2 regions of the Micromonospora matsumotoense genome follow, and region 2 is predicted to be linked to the other one. Evidence: riboswitches for the same ligand, from Rfam matches in the RefSeq annotation. Region 2 holds a riboswitch; the other holds the start of a gene.
The links. Region 2 has a riboswitch for thiamine pyrophosphate ahead of ACQP1S_RS27860 (thiamine phosphate synthase). Riboswitches for the same ligand answer to the same signal wherever they lie in the genome.

Region 1: another riboswitch for thiamine pyrophosphate. It lies ahead of ACQP1S_RS24775 (ECF transporter S component); the one in region 2 lies ahead of ACQP1S_RS27860 (thiamine phosphate synthase).

What each region holds. Positions count from the first base shown of each region.
Region 1 is NZ_CP192025.1:5,855,856-5,862,900, forward strand. Features, by position in the region: gene ACQP1S_RS24755 (cellulose binding domain-containing protein) at 1-827, opposite strand, end outside; gene ACQP1S_RS24760 (hypothetical protein) at 1,088-1,255, shown strand; gene ACQP1S_RS24765 (DUF6328 family protein) at 1,377-1,880, opposite strand; gene ACQP1S_RS24770 (alpha/beta fold hydrolase) at 2,012-2,842, opposite strand; TPP riboswitch at 2,954-3,059, shown strand; gene ACQP1S_RS24775 (ECF transporter S component) at 3,135-3,731, shown strand; gene ACQP1S_RS24780 (ABC transporter ATP-binding protein) at 3,765-5,192, shown strand; gene ACQP1S_RS24785 (energy-coupling factor transporter transmembrane component T family protein) at 5,189-5,989, shown strand; gene ACQP1S_RS24790 (hypothetical protein) at 6,260-6,511, opposite strand; gene gndA (NADP-dependent phosphogluconate dehydrogenase) at 6,883-7,045, shown strand, end outside.
Region 2 is NZ_CP192025.1:6,536,057-6,543,101, forward strand. Features, by position in the region: gene thiC (phosphomethylpyrimidine synthase ThiC) at 1-1,032, opposite strand, end outside; gene thiD (bifunctional hydroxymethylpyrimidine kinase/phosphomethylpyrimidine kinase) at 1,050-1,838, opposite strand; gene ACQP1S_RS27840 (thiamine phosphate synthase) at 1,835-2,653, opposite strand; gene ACQP1S_RS27845 (thiazole synthase) at 2,650-3,420, opposite strand; gene thiS (sulfur carrier protein ThiS) at 3,426-3,626, opposite strand; gene thiO (glycine oxidase ThiO) at 3,637-4,707, opposite strand; gene ACQP1S_RS27860 (thiamine phosphate synthase) at 4,701-5,327, opposite strand; TPP riboswitch at 5,322-5,431, opposite strand; gene ACQP1S_RS27865 (ThuA domain-containing protein) at 5,769-7,045, shown strand, end outside.

The DNA of each region.
Region 1 (7,045 bases), 680 kb from region 2:
AGGTAGTCGCCGGCCTTCATCCCACCGCTGGCGTTCAGCATGGCCTGCCAGCGGGTCGAGTAGGTCTGCGGGTTGATCACGCACTCGCCGGCCGCGTTCATCGTGGTGGTGACGTTGGGGTCGTACAGCCAGGTCTGGATGCTGCGCCCGCCGACCGCGCTGTTGACCACCGTGGCGTTGCCGTTGAGGTACTGGCCGAACTGGTTGCCCCAGCCGACCGGGCAGACGGTGCCGGAGGACGGGTTGGCGACCGTGGAGTCGCCGGCCAGCCACACGGTGACCGGCCGCTGCGCCGAGGGGGTCGGGCTGGGCGTCGGAGTGGGCGTGGGCGTCCGGGTCGGGGTCGGGGTGGGCGTCGGGGTCTGGGTCGGCGGGGTGGACGGCGGCGGGCAGGGGGTGGCGGTCGGCGTCGCGCCGGTGCACGACACCCCGTTGAGCGCGAACGCGGTGGGGACCGGGTTGGCGGTGGTCCACCCGCCGTTGAAGCCGAAGCTGACGCCGGCCCCGGTCGCGATGGCGGCGTTGTAACCGGCGTCCTTCGCGCTGACCGCCGTCCCGTTCTGGGTGACGGTGGCGTTCCACGCCTGGCTGACCCGCTGCCCGCTGGCGAAGGCCCAGGTGAGCGTCCAGCCGGAGACCGGGTCGCCGAGGTTGGTGATGGTGACGTCCGCGCCGAAGCCGCCCTGCCACTCGCTGCTGACCTTGTAGTCGACCCGGCAGCCGGTCGCCACCGCGGCCCCGGCCCCGGCCGCGACCGCCACCCCGCCCGCGAGGACCGCCAGCGTGATCGCGCCCAGTCCGGCGGTACGTCGTCGCGCTGCTCTCATGTCCACTCCTCGTCCGTGGTGCCGGGCCGGCGTCGCCCGCCCCCACCTGGACGGCGGCCCGATCCCCGCAACGAAGGCGGAGCCGGCCGCGCACCCGGACGGAAGGAGACAACAATCGATATTACTCGATGCTAGACTCTCCCGTTCGCCGTCGATCAGCTACGGCTCGCCAGCGCGACACGCCGGGGTACGCACCTACGGGCCGTAGCTGATCATGAGCGGTCCCCGGGCAGCCGAACCCCCTCGTCTAGGGTGGTGCGGTGCTCTACTTCCTGATCGTCATCGCCGCGCTGCTGCTGGCGTACGCCGCCGTGCTGGTCAGCTTCGTCCGGCGCGGCCGCAAGATCCCGCCGCAGGCGTACCTGGTGCTGGCGCTGCTCAACGGGCTCATCCTGGCGGCCGTGCTGGCCTGGGCGATCGCCCGCTGACGACCCGGCCGCCAGGGGCCGCAGACCCGACCCCGGCCACCACGAAGCGGGGCCCACCCCGACCACCGTCGGCCCGGGCAGGCCCCGGCCCACTCCGTTCCCCACCGCCCGACGGGCGAGGTCAGTCGCCGGCCAACACCACCGGGTCGTCATCATCGTCGTCGACGTCGTCCTCACCCCAGTTACGCCGGACGAACGGCAGGATCACCCAGAACGTCAGGAACCACAGGCCGGTGAGCACGGTGAGCACCACGGCGATCCCGGTGTCCAGCACGAAGTCAGCGATCAGCAGGACCGCGCTCACCATGGCGACCAGCATGAAGGCCAGGCCGCCGGTGGCCATCCGGTGGGCGAAGCGGACCAGCTCCGGCTTGCGGCCCTGGCGGAACAGCGCCCGGTGGAAGGCGACCGGCGAGATGATCATCGCGGTGGCCGCGGCGGCGGACAGCAACGCGAGAATGTAGACGTCCCGCTGGAACTCGCTCGTCCGGGTGAAACCGTTGCTGAACGGCAGGGTCAACAGGAAGGCGAAGAGGATCTGCACGCCGGTCTGGGCGACCCGCAGCTCCTGGAGCAGATCGGCGAAGTTGCGCTGCCAGCGCTGCTTCTCGGATTCCTTCGACACGCGCTACCTCCGGATAAGACGGTACGACCGACGGGGACACCTCCCCGTCGGCAGCAACGCCTGTGCCCGATCCGGAACCGCGCGAAACCGACTCATGATCGCCGATCAAGCCGATCGGCCGGCGGATCGGCTCAGGCCGTCCCGCGCACCCGGGCCAGGATCGCCTCGGCCAGTGGGCCCGGCGCACGGTCGGGAATCCAGTGGGTGACCCCGGCCAGCACCACGAACCGGTAGTCCCCCGAGACGTGCCGGGCACATGCCTGCGCGGCGGTACGCCCGATCGCGAAGTCCCGGTCGCTCCAGACATAGGTGGTCGGCACGGTCACCGGACCGACCACCTTCATGTCCCGCCCCGACATCGCCCGGTACCAGTTCAACCCGCCGGTCAACGCGCCCGGCCGGCGCATCGGCTCGGCATACCGGGCCACCCGGGCGGAGTCGCCGACGCCGGCCAGCAGCCGGCGCAGGACCGCCCCCCGCCAGGCCAGCAGCACCCGCTCCGCCAGGCCCGCCCGACGGAACAACGTCATGTACGACGAGCGCGCCCGCTGCCGCCGGTCGGTGGCCAACGCGTGGCCGAAGGCGGCCGGATGGGGCACCGAGACCGCGGTGAGGGTGCGTACCCGCTCCGGGTGCCGGGCAGCCAACGCCCAGGCGACGATCGCGCCCCAGTCGTGCCCCACCACGTGCGCGGCCTCGACGCCCAGCGCGTCCAGCACCGCCACCGCGTCGGCGACCAGTTCCGGCAGCCGGTAGCCGGCCACCTCGGCGGGCCGGGCCCCGGGCGAGTAACCCCGCTGGTCGGGGGCGTAGGTGCGCAACCCGGCGGCGTGCAGGGCGGGCACCACCTCGTCCCACTCCCCGCCGTGCTGGGGGAACCCGTGCAGCAGCAGCACGACCGCGCCGTCCTCGGGCCCACCGACCCGTACGTCGAACGTCAGTCCCCGCGCCGCTACCCGCATGATCGGCAGCCTACCCAGCGACCCGGGGCCCCGCTCGGGCGTCGAATGCCGGGAACCGTGACCTGCTGGGCTGTTGGCGCAGGTCGGTGCTAGCGTCTGCCGAGACAACTTCACATCCGACAGGGGAGCGCACAGCGCTGAGAGTGCGGGCACCGCCCGCAGACCCTCGAACCTGATCTGGGTAATGCCAGCGCAGGGAGTTCGGTCGACCTCCAGCCGCGCCGCCGTCCGGCAGCCGCCGGGCGCGGCGTGCGTCTTCTCCTGGTTCGATCTCTGGACTGGGAGCACCGACATGCCGCACACCACCACCAACAGCAACCGGTGGCGCACGATCGACATCGTGGTCGCCGCCGTGATCGCCGTGGCCTTCGGCGTCATCTTCTGGGCCTGGGGCCTGGTCTGGAAGGCCGCCGACCCGGCGTTCGCCGCCGCACCGGCCAGTCAGGCCGTGATGTACGGCGTCTGGCTGGTCCCGGCCGTCCTCGGCGGCCTGGTGATCCGCAAGCCCGGGGCGGCCCTGTTCTGCGAGGCCGTCGCCGCCACCGTCTCCGCGCTGCTCGGCGCGGAGTGGGGCGGGATCACCATCGTACAGGGGCTGATCCAGGGTCTCGGCGCGGAGCTGGCCTTCGCCGCGTTCCGCTACCGGTCATTCCGGCTGCCGGTGGCGGTGCTGGCCGGCGCGCTGACCGGGCTGAGCGCCGCCGTGTTCGACTTCTTCGCCTGGAACGCCGAGTACGACCTGGTCAGCTACCGCCTGCCGTACGCGGCGCTGACCGTGCTCAGCGCTGCCGTCGTCGCCGGGGTCGGCGGTTGGTACCTGACCCGCGCGCTGGCCGAGACCGGGGTGCTGGACCGGTTCCCCGCCGGCCGTGACCGCACCCTGGTCTGACCCTCCCCTGGCGATCATGGAGGTGCCGGCGACGTGGCGAGTGTGAGGCTGGCCGGTTTCGGCTGGCGGCACGCCGGGCGGCGGGCCTGGGCGGTACGCGGGGTGGACCTGCGCATCGACCACGGGGAACGGGTGCTGCTGCTGGGGCCGTCCGGGGCCGGCAAGAGCACCCTGCTGGCCGCGCTGGCCGGGCTGCTGCCGGCGGACTCCGGCGAGCAGGAGGGCACCGTCGAGATCGACGGCCTCGACCCGACCAAGGCCCGCGAACGGGTCGGCACCGTCTTCCAGGACCCGCAGTCCCAGCTGGTGATGGCCCGCTGCGGTGACGACGTCGCGTTCGGCCTGGAGAACCGGGGGGTGCCCGGCGACGAGATCTGGCCCCGGGTGGACGAGGCGCTGCGCCGGGTGGGCTTCCCGTACCACCGGGACCGGCCCACCGCGGCGCTGTCCGGCGGCGAGCAGCAGCGGCTCGCGCTGGCCGGGGTCCTGGCGCTGCGGCCCGGGTTGTTGCTGCTCGACGAGCCGACCGCCAACCTCGACCCGGCCGGCGCGGAGCTGGTGCGCGCGGCGGTGGCCGGCGCGCTGGACCCGGACACCACCCTGGTCCTGGTCGAACACCGGGTCGCCGACGCCCTCGCCCTGGTCGACCGGGTGGTGGTGCTGACCCCCGGTGGCGGGGTCCGGGCCGACGGGCCACCGGAGGCTGTCTTCGCCGCGCACGGTGCCGCGCTCGCCGCCGAGGGCGTCTGGGTGCCCGGCCACCCCACCGGGTCCCGCCCGGCCGTCGGGCCGCCCGGCGCGGGGTTGCTCACCGCCGACCGGCTCGGCCTGCCACCCCGGCTGGCCCCCACCGACCTGACGGTACGCGCCGGCGAGGCGCTCGCCGTCCTCGGTCCCAACGGGGTCGGCAAGTCCACCCTGGCCCTGCTGCTCGGCGGCCTGCTCCGCCCCGGCGTCGGGCGGCTGACCGGCACCGCCGCCCTGGCCGACGGAGACACCCGCACGCCGCCGCACCGGTGGCGGGCCCCCGCCCTGGCCGGCCGGATCGGTTCGGTCTTCCAGGACCCGGAGCACCAGTTCGTCACGGGCACCGTCCGCGACGAACTGGCCCTCGGCCCGCGCCGGACCGGCCGCCCGGAGTCCGCCGTCCGGGCCACCGTGGACGAGTTGCTGGACCGGCTGCGGCTGACCCGGCTCGCCGGGGCCAACCCGTACACCCTCTCCGGTGGGGAGGCCCGGCGGCTCAGCGTGGCGACCGCCCTGGCCACCGCGCCCCGGCTGCTGATCTGCGACGAACCCACCTTCGGTCAGGACCGCCGGACCTGGGGTGAGCTGGTCGACCTCTTCGCCGACCTGCGCGACGCCGGGCACGGCGTGGTGACCGTCACCCACGACGGGGACTTCGTCGCCGCGCTCGCCGACCGGACGGTCACCCTGCACCCCGCCCGGGATGAGCCGTGATCAGCCTGGAACCCGTCGCGGTGCCCGGCGCGCCGCTGGCCCGGCGCAACCCGGTGGCCAAGCTGGCGGCCGGGCTGATCTTCTCGTTCCTGCTGGTGGCCAGCCTCGACCCGGTCGCACCGGCGATCGCGATCGCCGTCGAGCTGGCGTTGCTGCCGCTGTTCGGCATCCGCTACCGGGTGCTGGCCCGGCGGGCCCTGCCCTTGCTGGCCGGTGCCGTCGGCATCCTGGTCACGCTGCTGCTGTTCGCCGCCGACCGGACCGGTCGGGTGCTGTGGGAGGCCGGGCCGCTGCTGGTGACCTCCGGGGTGCTGGTCACCGCGCTCGGGCTGGTGCTGCGGATGCTCGCGGTCGCCCTGCCCGGGGTGATCGTGTTCGCCACCACCGACCCGACCGACCTGGCCGACGCGCTGGTCCAGAACGCGAAGGCCCCGGCCCGGTTCGCCATCGGCGCGCTGGCCGCGTTCCGGTTGGTGCCGCTGCTCGGCCAGGATTGGCAGATGCTCACCATGGCCCGCCGCGCCCGGGGCGTGGACGCCGGCCGCAACCCGCTGGCCCGGTTGAGGCTCTTCGTCTCCACGGCATTCGCCCTGCTGGTGGGCGCGATCCGACGCGGCACCCGGCTGGCGGTGGCGATGGACGCCCGGGGCTTCGACGCCGGCATCCCCCGCACGGTGGCCCGCCGGCAGGTGTTCGGCCCGGCCGACTGGCTGCTGATCGTCGGCGCCGCCGCACTGGCCGGCGGCGCACTCGCGGTCAGCGTCGCCCTCGGCACCTTCCGCCCCCTGATCGGCTGACCAGCGCCCCACCGGGCCATCGGCCCACCGGGCACGCCTGCCACCAGGCACGCCAGGCCACCCGGGCACGCCGGGCCACCCGGGCACGCCGGGCCACCCAGGCCACGCCGGACCACCCAGGCACGCCGGCACCACCCGGGCACGCCAGGCCACCCAGGCACGCCGGCACCACTGGGCCGAAACAGCGGTATCCGGTCCCCCGGATACCGCTGTTTCGGCGATCTGGTGTGGGACGTCTCCGCCGGGGCGGATCAGCTCCGCCGGGGCGGATCAGCTCCGCCGGAAGGCGTACCGGCGGCTCTGGCCCTGGGCGGTGGTGGAGCCGGCCCGGACCGGCCGGCCCGACCGCGACGGCGGCGGGGGCGGGCTCGACCGGACGACGGCGTCCGGATGGGCCGACGCGACGGCGAGGGGGACCGGGTGCGCGGGCGTCACGGCGAGTGCCGCGAGCGCCGCCGGGTCCACCTCCATCGGGGACGGCACCGGACGACGGGACTTCTTCGGACTGCGCTTGGCGGGCATACGCTGCCTCCTGTACGTACGGAGGACCACACCGCAGCCTTGAACGGCGGGCGGGCGGTCGACGGACGGGGAATCGGCCCCGGACGACCGGCCACGAGTCATCCCCTGCCAGGAGGGGTGGGAGACGCGGACGCCCGAGCACGCGGACCCGCGGCCACGGCGGCGGGTCGGCTCTCAGCTAGGGCGTCAGATGCGCATGCCGTCACGGTAGCCGACCCCCGCGCCCGACGCACCCGCTTTTCCCGACGGCCATCCCGCCCGCTGCCGCACGCACGCGACCACCCTGTGACACTGGGTGGACGGCGGCTGCCGACCGTCGCGGGCGCGCGATACGGTCGCAGCACACAGGTGACGTGAGAGGGCGGGTACGGATGACGCAACAGGCGACGGCGCAGATCGGCGTGACCGGGCTGGCGGTGATGGGTCGCAACCTGGCCCGGAACCTGGCCCGGAACGGGTTCACCGTGGCGGTGCACAACCGCTCCCCGGAGCGCACCCGCAGCCTGGTCGCCGACCACGGTGACGAGGGCACCT
Region 2 (7,045 bases):
CACGTGGCCGGGGCCCTCGATCATCACCTGTACGTCGTACTCCCAGGCGATCCGGGTCAGTTCACCGAGGGTGCGTAGCTCGGCGAACTGCGCCTCGTCGTTGGCGTCGGCGATCGAGCCGGGGCGCAGCCCGTCGCCGAGGGAGAACGTCACGTCGTAGCGGGCGAGGATCGCGCACAGCTCGCGGAAGTTGGTGTAGAGGAAGTTCTCCTCGTGGTGCGCCAGGCACCAGGCCGCCATGATCGAGCCGCCCCGGGAGACGATCCCGGTGACCCGGTCCACCGCCAGCGGCACGTACGGCAGCAGCACCCCCGCGTGCACCGTCATGTAGTCGACGCCCTGCTCGGCCTGCTCGATGACGGTCTCCCGGAACACCTCCCAGCTCAGCTTCACCGGGTCGCCGCCCACCTTCTCCAGCGCCTGGTAGATCGGCACGGTGCCGATCGGCACCGGCGAGTTGCGCACGATCGCCTCCCGGGTCTCGTGGATGCGCTTGCCGGTCGACAGGTCCATCACGGTGTCCGCGCCCCACCGGGTGGCCCAGGTCAGCTTCTCCACCTCCTCGGCGACGGACGAGGTCACCGCCGAGGTGCCGATGTTGGCGTTCACCTTCACCAGGAACGCCTTGCCGATGATCGCCGGCTCACACTCGGGGTGGTTGACGTTGAGCGGCAGCACCGCGCGCCCGGCGGCGATCTCGTCGCGGACGACCTCCGGCGGCAGGCCCTCCCGGATCGCCACGAACTCCATCTCCGGGGTGACCACCCCGGCGCGGGCGTACCAGAGCTGGGTGGGGCGTTGGGAGTCGACGCCGGCCAGGGGGGTGCCGGCGCCCCGGACCGGAGCGACGTCGCCCCGCTCGGCGATCCACGGTCCGCGTAGCGGCGGCAGTCCCACCTCCGGGTCCGAGCCGGGGCCGGACGTGTCGTAGAGGCGGACCGGCGGATTGTCCCCGCTCAACTCCACCTCGGCGAACGGCACCCGGACGTCCGGCCGGGACCCCTCGACGTAGACCTTGCGACGTGCCTGCATGACAGCCTCCCTGATGGTCAACGGGACCAGCCGAAGTGGTCCAGCGGGCCGCGTCCCGCGCCCAGTTCCCAACCCCGCGCGCCGGTCAGCGCGCGGGTCACGTACTCCTTGGCGGCGGCGACCGCGACGGGCACCGGGTCGCCGGCCGCCAGCCGCACGGCGATCGCCGCCGAGAACGAGCAGCCGGTGCCGTGGCTGTGCCGGGTGTCCACCCGGGGCGCGCGGAGCAGGGTGGTCGTCGTGCCGCCGGCCAGCACGTCGACCGACTCGCCGGCCGCGTCGACGTCGCCGCCGGTGACCACCACGAACTCCGGGCCGCCGGCCGCCAGCGCCTGCGCCGCGGCGACCATCTCCTCGACCGTGGTCACCGGGCGTCCGGTGAGGGCGGCGGCCTCCGCGCAGTTCGGCGTCGCCACCCGGGCGTACGGCAGCAGCCGCTCGACCGCCGCCACCACCCCGAGCCGGTGTCCGCTGGTGGCGACGAGCACCGGGTCGACGACGAGGTGCGGCAGTCGACCCGCCTTCGCCGCCTCGGCCACCGCGTCGGCGACCGCCGGGGTGCCGAGCATCCCGGTCTTCACCGCGCGGACCGCGAAGTCGGTGAGCACGCTGTCGAGCTGTTCGGTGACGGTGCGCGGGGGCAGCGGCAGCACGGCGTCCACGCCCCGGGTGTTCTGCGCGGTGACGGCGGTGAGCACACTCGTGCCGTACGCGCCGAGGGCGGCGAAGACCTTCAGGTCGGCCTGGATGCCGGCGCCGCCGCCGGAGTCGGAACCGGCGATGGTGAGCACCGTCGTGGGCGTCATGTCGTCTCCTCGGGCCACGCCCCGCCGACCGGGATGCGGTCCGTCGTGCGGGGGGTCGAAGGCTGCGGCCGACCGCGCCCACTCGGGGCGGTCAGGCCTGATCCCTGCGTGGGCACGGTCGGCCACGGCTCCGTGCCGGCGACGTCCGTACCGGCGGGTGGGGTTGCCGGGGCAGGGACGGTCGGTGGCGGGCCGGCCGGTCGGCGTGGGGGGAAGGCGCTGGTGAGGGCCGCCGCGACGGCGGTCGGGTCGGCGGCCCGCATGATCGCGCCGAGCACCGCCACCCCGACCGCGCCCGCCTCGGCACACGCCGTCACCTGGTCGGGGGTCTCGACGCCGCCCAGGGCGAGCACGGGCACCGGGCTGCGCCGGATCAGGTCGCGCAGCCCGTCCGGGCGCAGGGGTGGGCCGTAGCCGGGTTTGCTGCGGGTGGGCCAGACCGGCGAGAGCGTCACGTAGTCCTCGGTGGTCAGTCGGGCCAGCTCCGCCGCGTCGTGGCAGGACCGGCCGACCAGCCCGACGGCCGGCGGCGGGTACGGCCCGGCGGCGGGCAGGTGGACGGCGTCCCCGTCGAGCGGGTCGGGGCCGGCGACGATCAGGCTGCCGCCGGTGTCGGCCAGGGCGGCCCGCAGCGCGACGGCGAGTGCGGCCCGCTCGGCGCGGGGCAGGTCCTTCTCCCGCAGCACCACCCACCGCACGCCACCGCGGGCCGCCCCGGCGACGACGTCGACGAGTTCCCCCCGCGTCGCCCGTCGGTCCGTCAGCAGCACCACCCCGTCCGGCCGGAGGAGGGGTGGGGCGGCGGGGCGGGTCACAGCTCGGGTCTTCCGTCGTCGGGGGTGGAGGCGAGGGCGTGGAAGCGGCGGGGAATCCGACCGGCGGTGTACGCGAGCCGCCCGGCCTGCACGCCGTACCGCATGGCGGTGGCCATCGCCGTCGGATCGGCGGCCCGGGTGACGGCGCTGGCCAGCAGCACCCCGTCGCAGCCCAGCTCCATGGCGAGCGCCGCGTCGGAGGCGGTGCCGATCCCGGCGTCGAGGATCACCGGCACGTCGACGCTCTGCCGGATCAACCGGATGTGGTGCGGGTTGCTCACACCCAGGCCGGAGCCGATCGGCGCGCCGGCCGGCATCACCGCCGCGCAGCCGACGTCGGCCAGCCGGCGGGCCAGCACCGGGTCGTCCGAGGTGTACGGCAGCACGACGAAGCCGTCGGCGACGAGTTCCTCGGCCGCCCGCAGCAGCTCCACCCCGTCGGGGAGCAGGGTGCGTTCGTCACCGATCACCTCCAGCTTGACCCAGTCGGTGTCGAACGCCTCCCGGGCCAGCCGGGCCACCTTGACCGCCTCCCCGGCGGTGTAGCAGCCGGCGGTGTTGGGCAGCAGCCGCACCGCGCACCGGTCGAGCAGGTCGAGCAGTCCCCCGGCGGTGCCGGGGGCGGTGTCGACCCGGCGCAGGGCGAGGGTGACCAGTTCGGTGCCGGAGGCCCGGATCGCCTGCTCCAGCACGTGCAGGTTGGCCGCGCCGCCGGTGCCGAGGACGAGCCGGGAGGTGAAGGTCCGGTCGGCGATGGTGAGGGACATGCCCGTCACCCGCCCTGGGCGGCGCTGAGCACCTCGACCCGGTCGCCGTCGCACAGCACGGTGGCCGGCCAGCCGCCCCGGGGGACCACCTCGCCGTTGACCGCGACCGCGAGGCCGCGCCGCTGCTCGGTGACCGCGGCGACGAGGTCCGCGACGGTCGTGCCGCCGGCCAGCTCGCGTCCGACGCCGTTGACGATCAGTCGCACGTCTTCCTCCTCAGTGGAACCGGTCGGCGGTGAAGGGGGTGAGCAGCGGGTCCGGCTCGCCGGTGACGATCAGGTCGGTGATCAGGTCGGCGGTGACCGGGGTGAGCACGATGCCGTGCCGGTGGTGGCCGGTGGCGGCGAGCACGCCGGGGCGGCCGGGCAGCGGCCCGAGGATCGGCGCGTTGTCCGGGGTGCCGGGGCGCAGCCCGGCGGTCGCCTCCACCAGCGCGTACTCGGCGAGTTCGGGGACCAGGTCGACGGCGGCGCGGAGCAGGCGCAGCACCGCCCCGGCGGTCACCTCGGTGTCGGCGCGCTCCTCGACGGTCGCCCCGACCACCACCTCGCCGCTGTCGCGGGGGACCAGATAGACCGACTCGCCGTCGGCGTAGCCCCGGATGACGTGGCGGAAGCCGGGCGGGCCGTGGTCGGGCGCGCGCAGCCGCAGCACCTGGCCCTTGACCGGGCGGACCGGCAGCCCGGTCAGCGCGGCGGCGCCGCAGCCGGCGGCGACCACGACGACCGGCGTGGCCAGCTCGGCCAGCCGGGTCACCGGGCCGGGGACCAGGGTCGCGCCGGCCCGTTCGGCGGCGGTCCGCAGCGCGTCGACCAGCCGGCGCGGGTCGACCTGGTGGTCGCCGGGGGCGACCGCGCCGCCGCGCAGCCGGGGGGTCAGCGCCGGTTCGCGGTCCCGCAACTGCGACGGGCGCAACGCGCTGATCGGCAGCCCCAACCCCTGCTGGTACGACCAGAGCCGACGCGCCTCGGCCAGGTCGTCCCCGGTCAGCCCGACGACGAGGGTGCCGTCGGTGCGGTAGCCGAACTCCCTGCCGGTGGCGGCGGCCAGCGCGGCGGCGAAACCCGGCCAGCGGGCGGCGGATGCGGTGAGCAGCCCGGTCAGCTCCCGCTCCCCGAAGTACGCCTCGGCGACCGGGGCGAGCATCCCGGCGGCGACCCGGGACGCGCCGGAGCCGGGGGCCGGATCGTGCACGGCCACCCGCAGGCCCCGGGTGGCGCAGCGCCAGGCGATCGCCAACCCGACCGGCCCCGCGCCCACGATGGCGACGTCGGGCCGGGTCAGCACGTCAGCGCCGCGATCAGCTCGGCGGTGGCCCGGCCCAGGTCGGCGGCGGTGGAGAGCGCCCCGACCACCGCCACCCCGTACGCCCCGGCGGCCCGCAGCGCCGGCACCGTCGCGACGGTGACCCCGCCGATGGCGATCACCGGCACGGCGACGGCCTCGGCGACGGCGCGGATCCCGGCCGGGCCGATCGGGTCGGGCAGGCCGGCCTTGGTGGTGGTGCGGTGGCACGGGCCGACGCCCAGGTAGCTGGCCCCGGCGGCGACCGCCCTGCCGGCGGCCCCGGGTTCCCGGGCGGTCGCGCCGAGCACGGCGTCGACGCCGAGGACCCGACGGGCCGCCGCGACGGGCAGGTCGTCCGCGCCGACGTGGCCGCCGTCGGCGTGCACCGCGAGGGCGACGTGCAGCCGGTCGTTGACCAGGCAGGTCGCCCCGTACGGCGCACAGAGCGCGCGCACCCGCCGGGCCAGGTCGTACGCCTGCCGGTCGGTGGTCCCGTCGGTGACCCGGACCTGGACGACCAGCTCGGCGCGGGCCACCGGGAGGGCGGCCCGCAGGACGGCGAGCGGGTCGCACCCGGGTCGGGTGTCGGTGATCAGATGCAGTCGGCCGAGGGACGGCACGTCAACTCTCCTCCCTGCGCCGGCATTATCCGGATCAGGTTCGACGGTCGGGGGCTCTCAGCCCCCCTCTCAGCCCGGTGTACCGGGCTCCCGTGGGTCACGTGCCTGTGACCGTACGACAGATCCGCTGATCCGCCAAGGGGTGTTACCTTGATCCAAGCATGTCAATCCCTGCCCTTTGCCCCCTCTCTCCACATAAGCCGGAAAAGCGAGTCGACGATACCGAATCGTTACATGCTCATGCCTTGCCGGAAACCAATCCAGCGGCGCTAATTTGTTCAACCGATCGACATTATTCCGGTGCGCGGCCTCGACGAGGTCGACACCTGATCGCCACCGATGCGGACCTCGGCGGGCCCGCACCCATCCGACCGGGGACGGTCTGCGGCGAGTCGTCCCCATGCCCCCACCACTGTCCAGCTCGGACAAAAGGAGCATGGAGTGTCTCCATCCCGCCATCGCCGCGCCCGTCGCGGCCCACTGGGTGCCGGTCTACTGGCCCTCTCCCTACTCGCCAGCGGCCTGATCGGCGGCACCGCCGCCCAGGCCGCTCCCGCGGCGGCAGCCCTGCCACAGGCCGCACCGGCACCCGCACCGGCGGCGGCTGCCGCCGCCGAACCGTTCTCGGTCCTGGTCTTCTCCAAGACCGCCGGGTTCCGGCACGACGCCATCCCGGCCGGCATCACCGCGATCCAGAAGCTCGGCACCGACAACGGGTTCACCGTCGACACCACCGAGGACGGGGCCGCCTTCAACGACACCAACCTGGCCAAGTACCAGGCGGTGATCTGGCTCTCCACCACCGGTGACGTGCTCGACAGCACCCAACAGGCCGCGTTCGAGCGTTACATCAAGGCCGGCGGCGGCTACGCCGGCGTGCACGCCGCCTCGGACACCGAATACGACTGGGCCTGGTACGGCAACCTGGTCGGCGCGTACTTCTCCGGCCACCCGGCCAACCAGCAGGCCACCGTCAAGGTCGAGGACCACGCGCACCCGTCGACCGCCGACCTGCCGGACAAGTGGTCCCGGTTCGACGAGTGGTACAACTTCCGCACCAACCCGCGCGCCAAGGTGCACGTGCTGGCCAGCCTGGACGAGAAGTCCTACAGCCCGGGCGCCGGCGCGATGGGCGCCGACCACCCCACCGCCTGGTGCCAGGACTACGACGGCGGCCGGTCCTGGTACACCGGCGGCGGCCACACCCAGGCGTCGTACACCGAGCCGGAGTTCCTCTCCCACCTGCTCGGCGGCATCCGTACCGCGGCCGGGGTCGAGAACGCCGACTGCGGCGCCTCGAAGACCGCGAACTTCGAGAAGGTCACCCTCGACAGCAACACCAACAACCCGATGGAGCTGGACATCGCTCCGGACGGCCGGGTGTTCTACGCCGAGCGGGACGGCCGGGTGCAGATCGTGAAGCCGGACACCGGCAACACGGCCACCGCCGTCCGGCTGGACGTCTTCACCGGCAACGAGGACGGCCTGCTCGGTCTCCGCCTCGACCCGGACTTCGCCACCAACAAGTGGATCTACCTGTACTACGCGCCGGCCGGTGGTGGCCCCCGCAACTACCTGTCCCGGTTCACCGTCAACGGTGACACCATCGACAAGGCCACCGAGAAGGTCGTCCTCCAGGTCGACACCCAGCGCAACACCTGTTGCCACGCCGGCGGCAGCATGACCTTCGACTCGCAGGGCAACCTCTACCTGGCCAC